DNA from 2 places in the Arthrobacter sp. FW305-BF8 genome. Region 1 is predicted to be linked to the other one. Evidence: riboswitches for the same ligand, from Rfam matches in the RefSeq annotation. Region 1 holds a riboswitch; the other holds the start of a gene.
The links. A riboswitch is a leader RNA that binds a small molecule or an ion and turns the genes downstream of it on or off. The one in region 1 is predicted to bind glycine.
Positions count from the first base shown of each region.

Region 1 (4,841 bases):
CCCATGAGCTTTACGTAGGCCCAGGAGATGGGCAGCACGCCCGCGGAGCCGAAGCGCGAAGCGGAAATGGCGACGCCTGTTGATCCGACAGCGCCCGCTACACCACCTTCGAACGAAGCGTTGTTCGCATCGCCGGGCATGAAGGGAGCGAGGTGCGCCTTGGCCGCAACGGGGCCGACGCCGGGACCGCCACCGCCGTGCGGGATGCAGAAGGTCTTGTGCAGGTTCAGGTGCGAGACGTCGCCGCCGAACTTGCCCGGCTGCGCGAGCCCGACCAGGGCGTTGAGGTTGGCGCCGTCGATGTAGACCTGGCCGCCGGCCGCGTGGATGGCGTCGCAGACCTCGCGGACGTCGGCGTCGTAGACCCCGTGCGTGGACGGGTAGGTGATCATGATGCAGGACAGGGCGTCCTTGTGCGCCTCGATCTTGGCGTACAGGTCGGTGTGGTCGATGGTGCCGTCGGCGGCGGTGGCCACGACGACCACCTTCATGCCGGCCAGCACCGCGGAGGCCGCGTTGGTGCCGTGCGCCGAAGCCGGGATCAGGCAGATGTTGCGCTGGTCATCACCGCGGGACAGGTGGTAGCCGCGGATCGCCAGCAGCCCGGCGAGCTCGCCCTGCGAGCCGGCGTTCGGCTGGATGGACACCTGGTCGTACCCGGTGATCTCGGCGAGGTCCGCTTCCAGACCATCGATCAGTTCGCGCCAGCCCTCGGTCTGGGAATCCGGGGCGAACGGGTGGATCGATGCGAACTCCGGCCAGGAAATGGCTTCCATCTCTGCCGTGGCATTCAGCTTCATGGTGCAGGAGCCCAGCGGGATCATGGTGCGGTCCAGCGCCAGGTCGCGGTCGGAGAGCTTGCGGATGTAGCGCAGCAGCTGGGTTTCGGAGCGGTGCGTGTTGAACACCGGGTGCTCCAGGTAACCGGAGGTGCGCAGTACGGCTTCGGGGAGTTCAAATCCCGCTGCGTCCCCTACGGGACCGGCGCCGAAGGCGACGGCCACGGCGGACAGCACCTCCGCCGTCGTCGTCTCATCAATGGAGACGCCAACGGTGTCCGCATCGATGAGGCGCAGGTTGATCCCCCGGGCCTCCGCGGCGGTGATGACCTTGTGGGCTTTGCCGGGCACCCGCACAGTGAGGGTGTCGAAGAAGGAGTCGCTGACCAGTTCACGGCCCGCCGTCTTGAGCGCGGTGGCGAGGACGCGGGCGTTGTTGTGGACGGTCTCGGCGATTGCCTTCAGGCCGTCGGGGCCATGGTAAACGGCGTAGAAGGAAGACACGATGGCCAGCAGCGCCTGGGCGGTGCAGATATTGGACGTCGCCTTCTCCCGGCGGATGTGCTGCTCGCGGGTCTGGAGGGCCAGCCGGTAGGCGGGCGCGCCAGCGTTGTCCTTGGAGACGCCGACGATGCGGCCCGGGAGCGTGCGCTCCATGCCGGCCCGCACCGCCATGTAGGCGGCATGCGGGCCGCCGAAGAACAGCGGAACCCCGAGGCGCTGGGCGGTTCCGACGGCGATGTCGGCGCCCTGCTCGCCCGGAGGCGTGATCAGGGTCAGAGCCAGCAGGTCGGCGGCCACCGTGACCAAGGCGCCGCGTTCCTTGGCGGCGGCGATGACCCCGGTGTGGTCGAAGACGCGGCCCGAAACGCCGGGCTGCTGGAGGACGACGCCGTTGATGTCGCCGTCGGGAAGTCCCTTGGACAGGTCGGCGACCTCCACTTCGAAGCCGAGGGCTTCGGCGCGGCCCAGCACGATCGCGATGGTCTGGGGGAGGCAGTCGGAGTCCAGGACCGTCTTGCCGTCCTTGGCCTGCTTGTTCTTGTTGGCCCGGCGCATGAGCAGCACAGCCTCGGCCACCGCCGTCGCTTCATCCAGCAGCGACGCGTTGGCGACCGGCAGCGCGGTCAGGTCCTGGACCATGGTCTGGAAGTTCAGCAGCGCCTCCAGCCGGCCCTGCGAGATCTCCGGCTGGTACGGGGTGTACGCGGTGTACCAGGCCGGGGCTTCAAGGATGTTGCGGCGGATCACCGGCGGGGTGACGGTGTCGTAGTAACCCTGGCCGATCATCTGCACGGCGGTCTTGTTCTTGGCGGCCAGGCGGCGAAGCTCCGCCAGGACCTCAACTTCGCTCAGGGCGGCGGTGAGCAGCAGGGGGTTCTCCTGGCGGATGGACGCCGGAACGGCGGTATCCACAAGGCCGTCGACAGTGTCATAGCCGACAGTCTTGAGCATGGTGTCGATATCGGCCTTGCGCCGGGCGCCGATATGCCGGTCAGCGAAGGTTGATGGAAGAGATTGAATCGTCATGAGGAACTCCAGGTCTGGCCGGCCACGGGTGGCACGGCATGGATTGGGTTCCTCCCCGCTCTGTATTGGACCTGAGAGATTCCGCGGACATGATTCTCCGCTTGCACCGTCGGTGAGCCCGGTTACCCGAACTGCTTTCCAGAGTTGCCTAGCCGCGGCGGTACGGGGGCCTGAGAGATTCCTGGGGAGGATTTGCTCCTACGGCGCCTGCCCGGTGAATGACTGGGAGGACTCTCCCGCCACGGTTCGAAAGGCTATGAAGATGTGGGGTGATTCGGCTCACAGGTTACGGGACAATTCCGCCCAGACCAAATCGGAGGTCCCCGTTTGACATTTCTTCGTGACGGAGACCACACTGATCCGGTGGCCAGCGGGGCTGCACTGACCGGCCCGGGCCGGCAAGACGGCCGCCGCCGGCACACATACATTTTTTCAAATAACTGAAAATGCTTACGATCTGCGGCGGGAGAGCCCTGCCGGTACGTTCAGCAGGCGCCGTAGGAGCAAACCCTCCCCAGGAAACTCTCAGGCCCACGTACCGCCGCGGCGAGGCAACTCTGGAAAGCAGGCAGGCACGTCCTGTCTCACCGACGGTGCAAGCGGAAGACCATGTCCGCGGAATCTCTCAGGTCCAAGACAGAGTGGGGAGGAACCGAATCAGTGTGGCTATTTGCCACTTGAACGATGGAGTTCCTTATGACGATTCATCCCCCTGCCTCCCCAGCCGGTTCCTCAGCCGGTGAGGCTCCCCGCCTGGAGCGGCAGCTGAGCAACCGGCACATCCAGCTGATCGCCATCGGCGGTGCCATTGGCACGGGCCTGTTTATGGGCTCCGGCAAAACCATTTCCGCGGCCGGCCCGTCCGTGATCTTCGTGTACATGATCATCGGTTTCATGCTCTTTTTCGTCATGCGGGCCATGGGCGAGCTGCTGCTGAGCAACCTGAACTACAAGTCCTTCAGCGATTTCGCCGCCGACCTGCTGGGGCCGTGGGCGGGGTTCTTCACCGGATGGACCTACTGGTTCTGCTGGGTGATCACAGGAATTGCGGACGTCATCGCCATTGCCGGGTACTCCCGCGAGCTCTGGCCGGGATTGCCCCTCTGGATCCCGGGCCTGGCCACCGTGGCCATCCTGTTGCTGCTGAATCTCACCACAGTCAAGGCATTCGGTGAAACCGAATTCTGGTTCGCCCTCATCAAAATCATCGCCATCGCCGCCCTGATCATCGTGGGCATGTTCATGATCTTCAGTGGTTTCCAGAGCGACGCCGGACAGGCAAGCTTCACCAACCTGTGGAGCCATGGGGGCTTCTTCCCCAATGAATTCATGGGTTTTGTGGCCGGCTTCCAGATCGCTGTGTTCGCTTTTGTGGGCATCGAACTGGTGGGCACCACGGCCGCAGAGGCCAAGAACCCGGAGAAGAACCTTCCCAAGGCCATCAACTCCATCCCGATCCGTGTACTGCTCTTCTACGTGGGTGCCCTCATCATCCTGATGTCCGTCACGCCCTGGACCCAGTTCGCCGCCGGCCACAGCCCGTTCATTGCGATGTTCTCGCTGGCCGGACTCGGGGCCGCCGCCACGGTGGTCAACCTCGTGGTGCTGACCTCGGCGATGTCCTCGGCCAACTCCGGAATCTACTCCACCTCCCGCATGGTCTACGGCTTGGCCCAGGAAGGCGACGCGCCCGCCGCGTTCGGCAGCCTGTCCCGCCGCAAGGTACCCAACAACGCCCTGTTCCTGTCCTGCGTGCTTCTGCTCTCCGGCGTAGTGCTCATGTACGCCGGCCAGGACGTCGGCAAGGCGTTCGACATGGTCACCACCGTTTCGGCCGTCTGCTTCGTTTTCGTCTGGTCGATCATCCTCGCCAGCTACATCGCCTTCCGGCGCCGCCGCCCGCACCTGCACACGGCCTCAAAGTTCAAGATGCCGGGAGGCATCCCCATGGTGTGGGTGGTCTTCGCGTTCTTCGCCTTCGTGCTGTGGACTCTGACCACCCAGCCCGACACCCTGACCGCACTGCTGGTCACCCCTGTCTGGTTCGTCCTGCTCGGTGCGGCCTGGCTGGTTCTGCGCCGCCGGCCCGCGCACCTGGCCCGCTACGCAGCCTTCCAGGATGAACTCCAGGCTGAGGAGACCGCCGCCCGCGAGCATGCGAGCCGGCGTCTCGAGGAGAAGGAAAGCGTCAAGTGATGATCAGGACAGAGGAAAGGCCGACGGCGGCGGGCCGGGCCCGCGGGCCCCAGGATCCCGCTGCCGGCGGGGAGTTCGTGCTCACCTTCCACTGCCCGGACTCGCTGGGAATCGTCCAGTCGGTCGCGGATTTCCTGCTCAGGCAGGAGTGCTACATCGTTGACCTCAAGCAGTTCGGCGACCGCACCGCCGGGCACTTCTTCATGAGGGTCCACTTCGCCTCGACGAGTGACGCGACAGGTGACACGGCAGGTGACACCGCCGCCGTCGAACAGCCCGCCGTCGAACAGCTCCGAGACAGCTTCGCACCGCTCGCAGGCCAATGGAGCATGGACT
Region 1 is NZ_CP084561.1:300,555-305,395, forward strand. It holds gene gcvP (aminomethyl-transferring glycine dehydrogenase) at 1-2,309, opposite strand, end outside; glycine riboswitch at 2,458-2,558, opposite strand; glycine riboswitch at 2,763-2,860, shown strand; gene cycA (D-serine/D-alanine/glycine transporter) at 3,006-4,505, shown strand; gene purU (formyltetrahydrofolate deformylase) at 4,505-4,841, shown strand, end outside.

Region 2 (4,841 bases), 810 kb from region 1:
TGTAGAGGACCGGGAAGAACTCGTTCAGCCGGGAAGCGACGTAGTTCGCGGCGAGCAGCGCGGACTTGGTGGCCTCGGTCAGGCCGCTGCCGCCCATGAGTTTCACATACGCCCAGGAAATGGGCAGCACGCCGGCGGAACCGAAGCGCGAAGCCGAGATCGGAACGTCGTTGCCTTCGGTCCAGGTGGCCGCATCGCCGGGCATGAAGGGAGCGAGGTGCGCCTTGGCCGCAACGGGACCGACGCCGGGACCGCCGCCGCCATGCGGGATGCAGAAGGTCTTGTGCAGGTTCAGGTGCGAGACGTCGCCGCCGAACTTCCCCGGCTGCGCGAGCCCGACGAGCGCGTTGAGGTTGGCACCGTCGATGTAGACCTGGCCGCCTGCCGCGTGGATGGCGTCGCAGACCTCGCGGACGTCGGCGTCGTAGACCCCGTGCGTGGACGGGTAGGTGATCATGATGCAGGACAGGGCGTCCTTGTGTGCCTCGATCTTGGCGTACAGATCGGCGTGGTCGATGGTGCCGTCGGCGGCGGTGGCCACCACCACGACCTTCATGCCGGCCAGCACCGCGGAGGCCGCGTTGGTGCCGTGGGCCGAGGCCGGGATCAGGCAGATGTTGCGCTGGTCATCACCGCGGGACAGGTGGTAGCCGCGGATGGCCAGCAGCCCGGCGAGCTCGCCCTGCGAGCCGGCGTTCGGCTGGATGGACACCTGGTCATAGCCGGTGATCTCGGCGAGGTCGGCTTCCAGACCATCGATCAGTTCGCGCCAGCCCTCGGTCTGGGAATCCGGTGCGAACGGGTGGATCGAGGCGAACTCCGGCCAGGAAATGGCTTCCATCTCGGCCGTGGCATTCAGCTTCATGGTGCAGGAGCCCAGCGGGATCATGGTGCGGTCCAGCGCCAGGTCGCGGTCGGAGAGCTTGCGGATGTAGCGCAGCAGCTGGGTCTCGGAGCGGTGCGTGTTGAACACCGGGTGCTGCAGGTACGCGGAGGAACGCTCGACCGCGGCATCCAGGGCGAAACTGCCCGTGGACCCCACTGACGTGGCACCAAAGACAGCAAGAACGTCAGCAACGATGGCCGGCGTCGTGGTTTCATCGGTGGAGATGCCGACGCTGTCGGCGTCGATGCTGCGGAGGTTGATGCCCTTCTCTTCGGCGGCGGCGATGATGCCGGCGGCCTTGCCCGGGACGGAAACCGTCACGGTGTCGAAGAAGCTGGGGTGCAGGACGTCCAGCCCGGCGGCCTTAAGCGAGGCGGCCAGGGTCTTGGCATGGCCGTGTGCGGTTTCGGCGATCGCCTTCAGGCCTTCCGGTCCGTGGTAGACGGCGTAGAAGGAGGACACGATGGCCAGCAGCGCCTGCGCAGTGCAGATGTTGGAGGTGGCCTTCTCGCGGCGGATGTGCTGCTCGCGGGTCTGCAGCGCGAGGCGGTAGGCAGGAGTGCCGGCGTTGTCCTTGGAGACGCCCACGAGGCGGCCGGGAAGGGAGCGTTCAAGGCCCTTCTGCACGGCCATGTACGCGGCGTGCGGTCCGCCGTAGAACAGCGGGACGCCCAGGCGCTGGGCGGAGCCGACGGCGATGTCCGCACCCTGCTCGCCAGGAGGTGTGATGAGCGTCAGAGCCAGCAGGTCGGCGGCCACCGTGACCAGGGCGCCGCGTTCCTTGGCGGCGGCGATGACCCCGGTGTGGTCGAAGACGCGGCCGGAGACGCCGGGCTGCTGGAGGACGACGCCGTTGATGTCGCCGTCGGGAAGTCCCTTGGACAGGTCGGCGACCTCGACCTCGAAGCCAAGCGCCTCGGCGCGGCCCTTGACGATCGCGATGGTCTGCGGCAGGGAGTCGGCATCCAGGACGGTCTTGCCGTCCTTGGCGTCCTTGTTTTTGTTGGCCCGGCGCATCAGCAGTACGGCCTCGGCCACCGCCGTTGCTTCATCCAGCAGCGACGCGTTGGCGATCGGCAGGCCTACCAGGTCCTGGACCATGGTCTGGAAGTTCAGCAGGGCCTCGAGGCGGCCCTGGGAAATCTCCGGCTGGTACGGCGTGTACGCGGTGTACCAGGCGGGCGCTTCGAGGATGTTGCGGCGGATCACCGGCGGCGTGACGGTGTCGTAGTAGCCCTGGCCGATCATCTGGACGGCGGTCTTGTTCTTGGCCGCGAGCTTCCGGAGTTCGGCGAGGGTTTCGACTTCGCTCAGCGCGGCGGAGAGCTCGAGCGGGGAGTCCTGCCGGATGTCTTTCGGCACTGCCGTGTCAACCAGTGCATCGACTGTCTCGTAGCCGACGGCCTTGAGCATGGCTTCGACGTCGGCCTGCCGGCGGGCACCGATATGCCGGTCGACGAAGGAGGCGGAGGCTGAATCTACGGTCAAAAGGAACTCCATAACTAAGGGCGCAGGGTACGCCACAGTGATTCGGGTTCCTCCCCGCTCTGTATTGGACCTGAGAGTTTCCGCGACGCTTGTCTATGGCGTCGCTTGCACCGTCGGTGAGCACAGCATGCCCTGAACCGTCCGCGCGGTGGCGGAACATTCAATGCGGGCAGCCTGCTGCTTTCCAGAGTTGCCTTGCCGCGGCGGTACATGGGCCTGAGAGATTCCTGGGGAGGTTTTGCTCCTACGGCGCCTGCTTGTACCTACTTGCAGGACTCTCCCGCCGCAGATCAAAGGCATATTCAGTTGAGCGGTGACAGCTGTCACAGAGGCCATTCTCCTACGCCGGGATCGCGTCTGCAAACTGTGGCGGCGTGGGCTGGCCCACCCCCGGCGCGCAACTACCCGCGCAGCCGGCTTACCCCCGCAGCCGGTCGAGGGCCGCAAGAAGGCTTTCGACGTCGGCCGCGGTCTCCGACGGCGTCGCGGCCGGGCCGATGGACAGCATGGCGTTGAAGTACAGCCCGTCCCCCATATAGAGGACGGCCTTCGCGAGGCCAGGTCCGACGTCGCGGGCAATCTCGTCGAGCCACCGCTGCTGGATATGGGCGAACCGGCGCCGGGTCTCCTCGTGCGCCACCTCGGCGAGCCTGGTGGCGGCCACGATCGCACGGTCGAGCGGGGTGTCCGCCCAGACGGACGATTTGATGAAGTAGGCGGCAGCACCCTCTGGAGCCGCCGCCATGGCCTGGGCATCCGCCTCCGCGAACTCGTCCAGCCTGTCCAGCAGGACACTGATCAGCGCTTCCTTGTTCGGAAAGTGATACAGCAGCCCGCCCTTGGACACGCCAGCGCGGGCGGCCACGGCGTCAAGTGTGGCGGCACGCTCCCCCACCTCGATCAGCAGGGATTCAAACGCATCGAGCACTGCGCCGCGGGCGACCGGTTTTCTGGGCATGGCTTCCATCATGCCCCTTCGCAGCGGGAGATCTGTAACTATACCGTCCAGACGGTATAGTTAACTTATGACCATGAACCCAGCCCTTCCCCGGGAGCGCACACCTGCCGCCCAGGCGTCCGGCGGTGGCGGCGCGCGCGACTGGCTTGCCCTTGCCCTGCTGATGTTCCCTGTCCTCCTGGTGGCCGTGGACAACACCGCGCTGACGTTCGCCCTTCCCGCGGTCGCCCGCACCCTGGACCCCTCGGGCGTGCAGCTGTTGTGGATAGTGGACGCCTACGCCCTTGTCCTGGCCGGACTTCTCGTCGCCATGGGTAGCCTTGGCGACAGGATCGGGCGCCGCCGGCTGCTGCTGGTCGGCATTTCGGGATTTGCGGCGGTCTCAGCGGCATCAGCCTTCGCCCCGAGCGCCGAATGGCTCATTGCAGGCCGCGCGGCCATGGGATTCTTCGGTGCCATGCTCATGCCCTCCACGCTGTCCCTGATCCGCAACATCTTCCGGGAGCCCGGCAGGCGGAGGCTGGCGGTGGCCATCTGGGCTGCCGGGTTCTCCGGCGGCGCCGCGCTGGGGCCGATCTTCGGCGGCTGGCTGGTGGAGCACTTCTGGTGGGGCGCCGTCCTGCTCGTGGCCGTACCGATCATGCTGCCGCCGCTGGTCTTCGGCCGCTTCCTCATACCTGAGTCCAAGGACCCCAGCCCGGGACGGGTGGACGGGCCAAGCATTGCACTGTCCATGCTGACCATGGTGCCGGTGGTCTATGGCATCAAGGAACTGGCCACCCACGGCCCCGGCGTGCAGTCCCTCGGAGTTCTGGCGTTTGGCCTGGGCATGGGTTTCGTGTTCGTCCGCCGGCAGCGGGCCCTCGCATCCCCGCTGCTGGACTTATCGCTGTTCAGGAACCGGGTGTTCAGCACTGCAATCACGGCCAACGTCCTGGCGCTGTTCTCCTACAACGGGTTCATCCTGTTTTTGGCCCAGCACCTGCAGCTGCTTGAAGGCATGTCGCCCTCGCAATCCGGCGCGGCGATGCTGCCTGCCCTTACGGCCATGGTGGTGGCGGGACTGCTGGTGGTTCCGCTGGTCCGGAAGGTCCGCCCCGGCTTCGTGGTGGCCGCGGGACTGGCGCTGAGCGCCACCGGTTACGCCCTCGTGGCGTTCGGGAATCACGACGCCGGTCCCACAGCACTGCTGGCCGCCCTCCTTATTCTGGCGCTGGGTGTGGGATCTGCCGAGACCATCTCGAACGACCTGATTCTCGGAGCGGTGCCCGCGGACAAGTCCGGAGCGGCCGCAGCGATCTCGGAGACCGGATACGAAGTGGGCTCACTCCTGGGCACAGCCATCCTGGGATCGATCCTGACCGCGTCATACCAGCAGCACCTCTCCCTGCCCGACGCTGTTGCCCAAACCATCCCGGCGGCCTCCGCAGACCAGGCCAGGGAAACCCTGGCCGGCGCCATGGAGCTGGTCGGGTCGCTGCCGGCCCCGGTGGCCGAGGGCCTCACGAC
Region 2 is NZ_CP084561.1:1,107,584-1,112,424, reverse strand. It holds gene gcvP (aminomethyl-transferring glycine dehydrogenase) at 1-2,386, opposite strand, end outside; glycine riboswitch at 2,569-2,667, opposite strand; gene LFT45_RS04965 (TetR/AcrR family transcriptional regulator) at 2,793-3,332, opposite strand; gene LFT45_RS04960 (MFS transporter) at 3,406-4,841, shown strand, end outside.
Region 2: another riboswitch for glycine. It lies ahead of gcvP (aminomethyl-transferring glycine dehydrogenase); the one in region 1 lies ahead of gcvP (aminomethyl-transferring glycine dehydrogenase).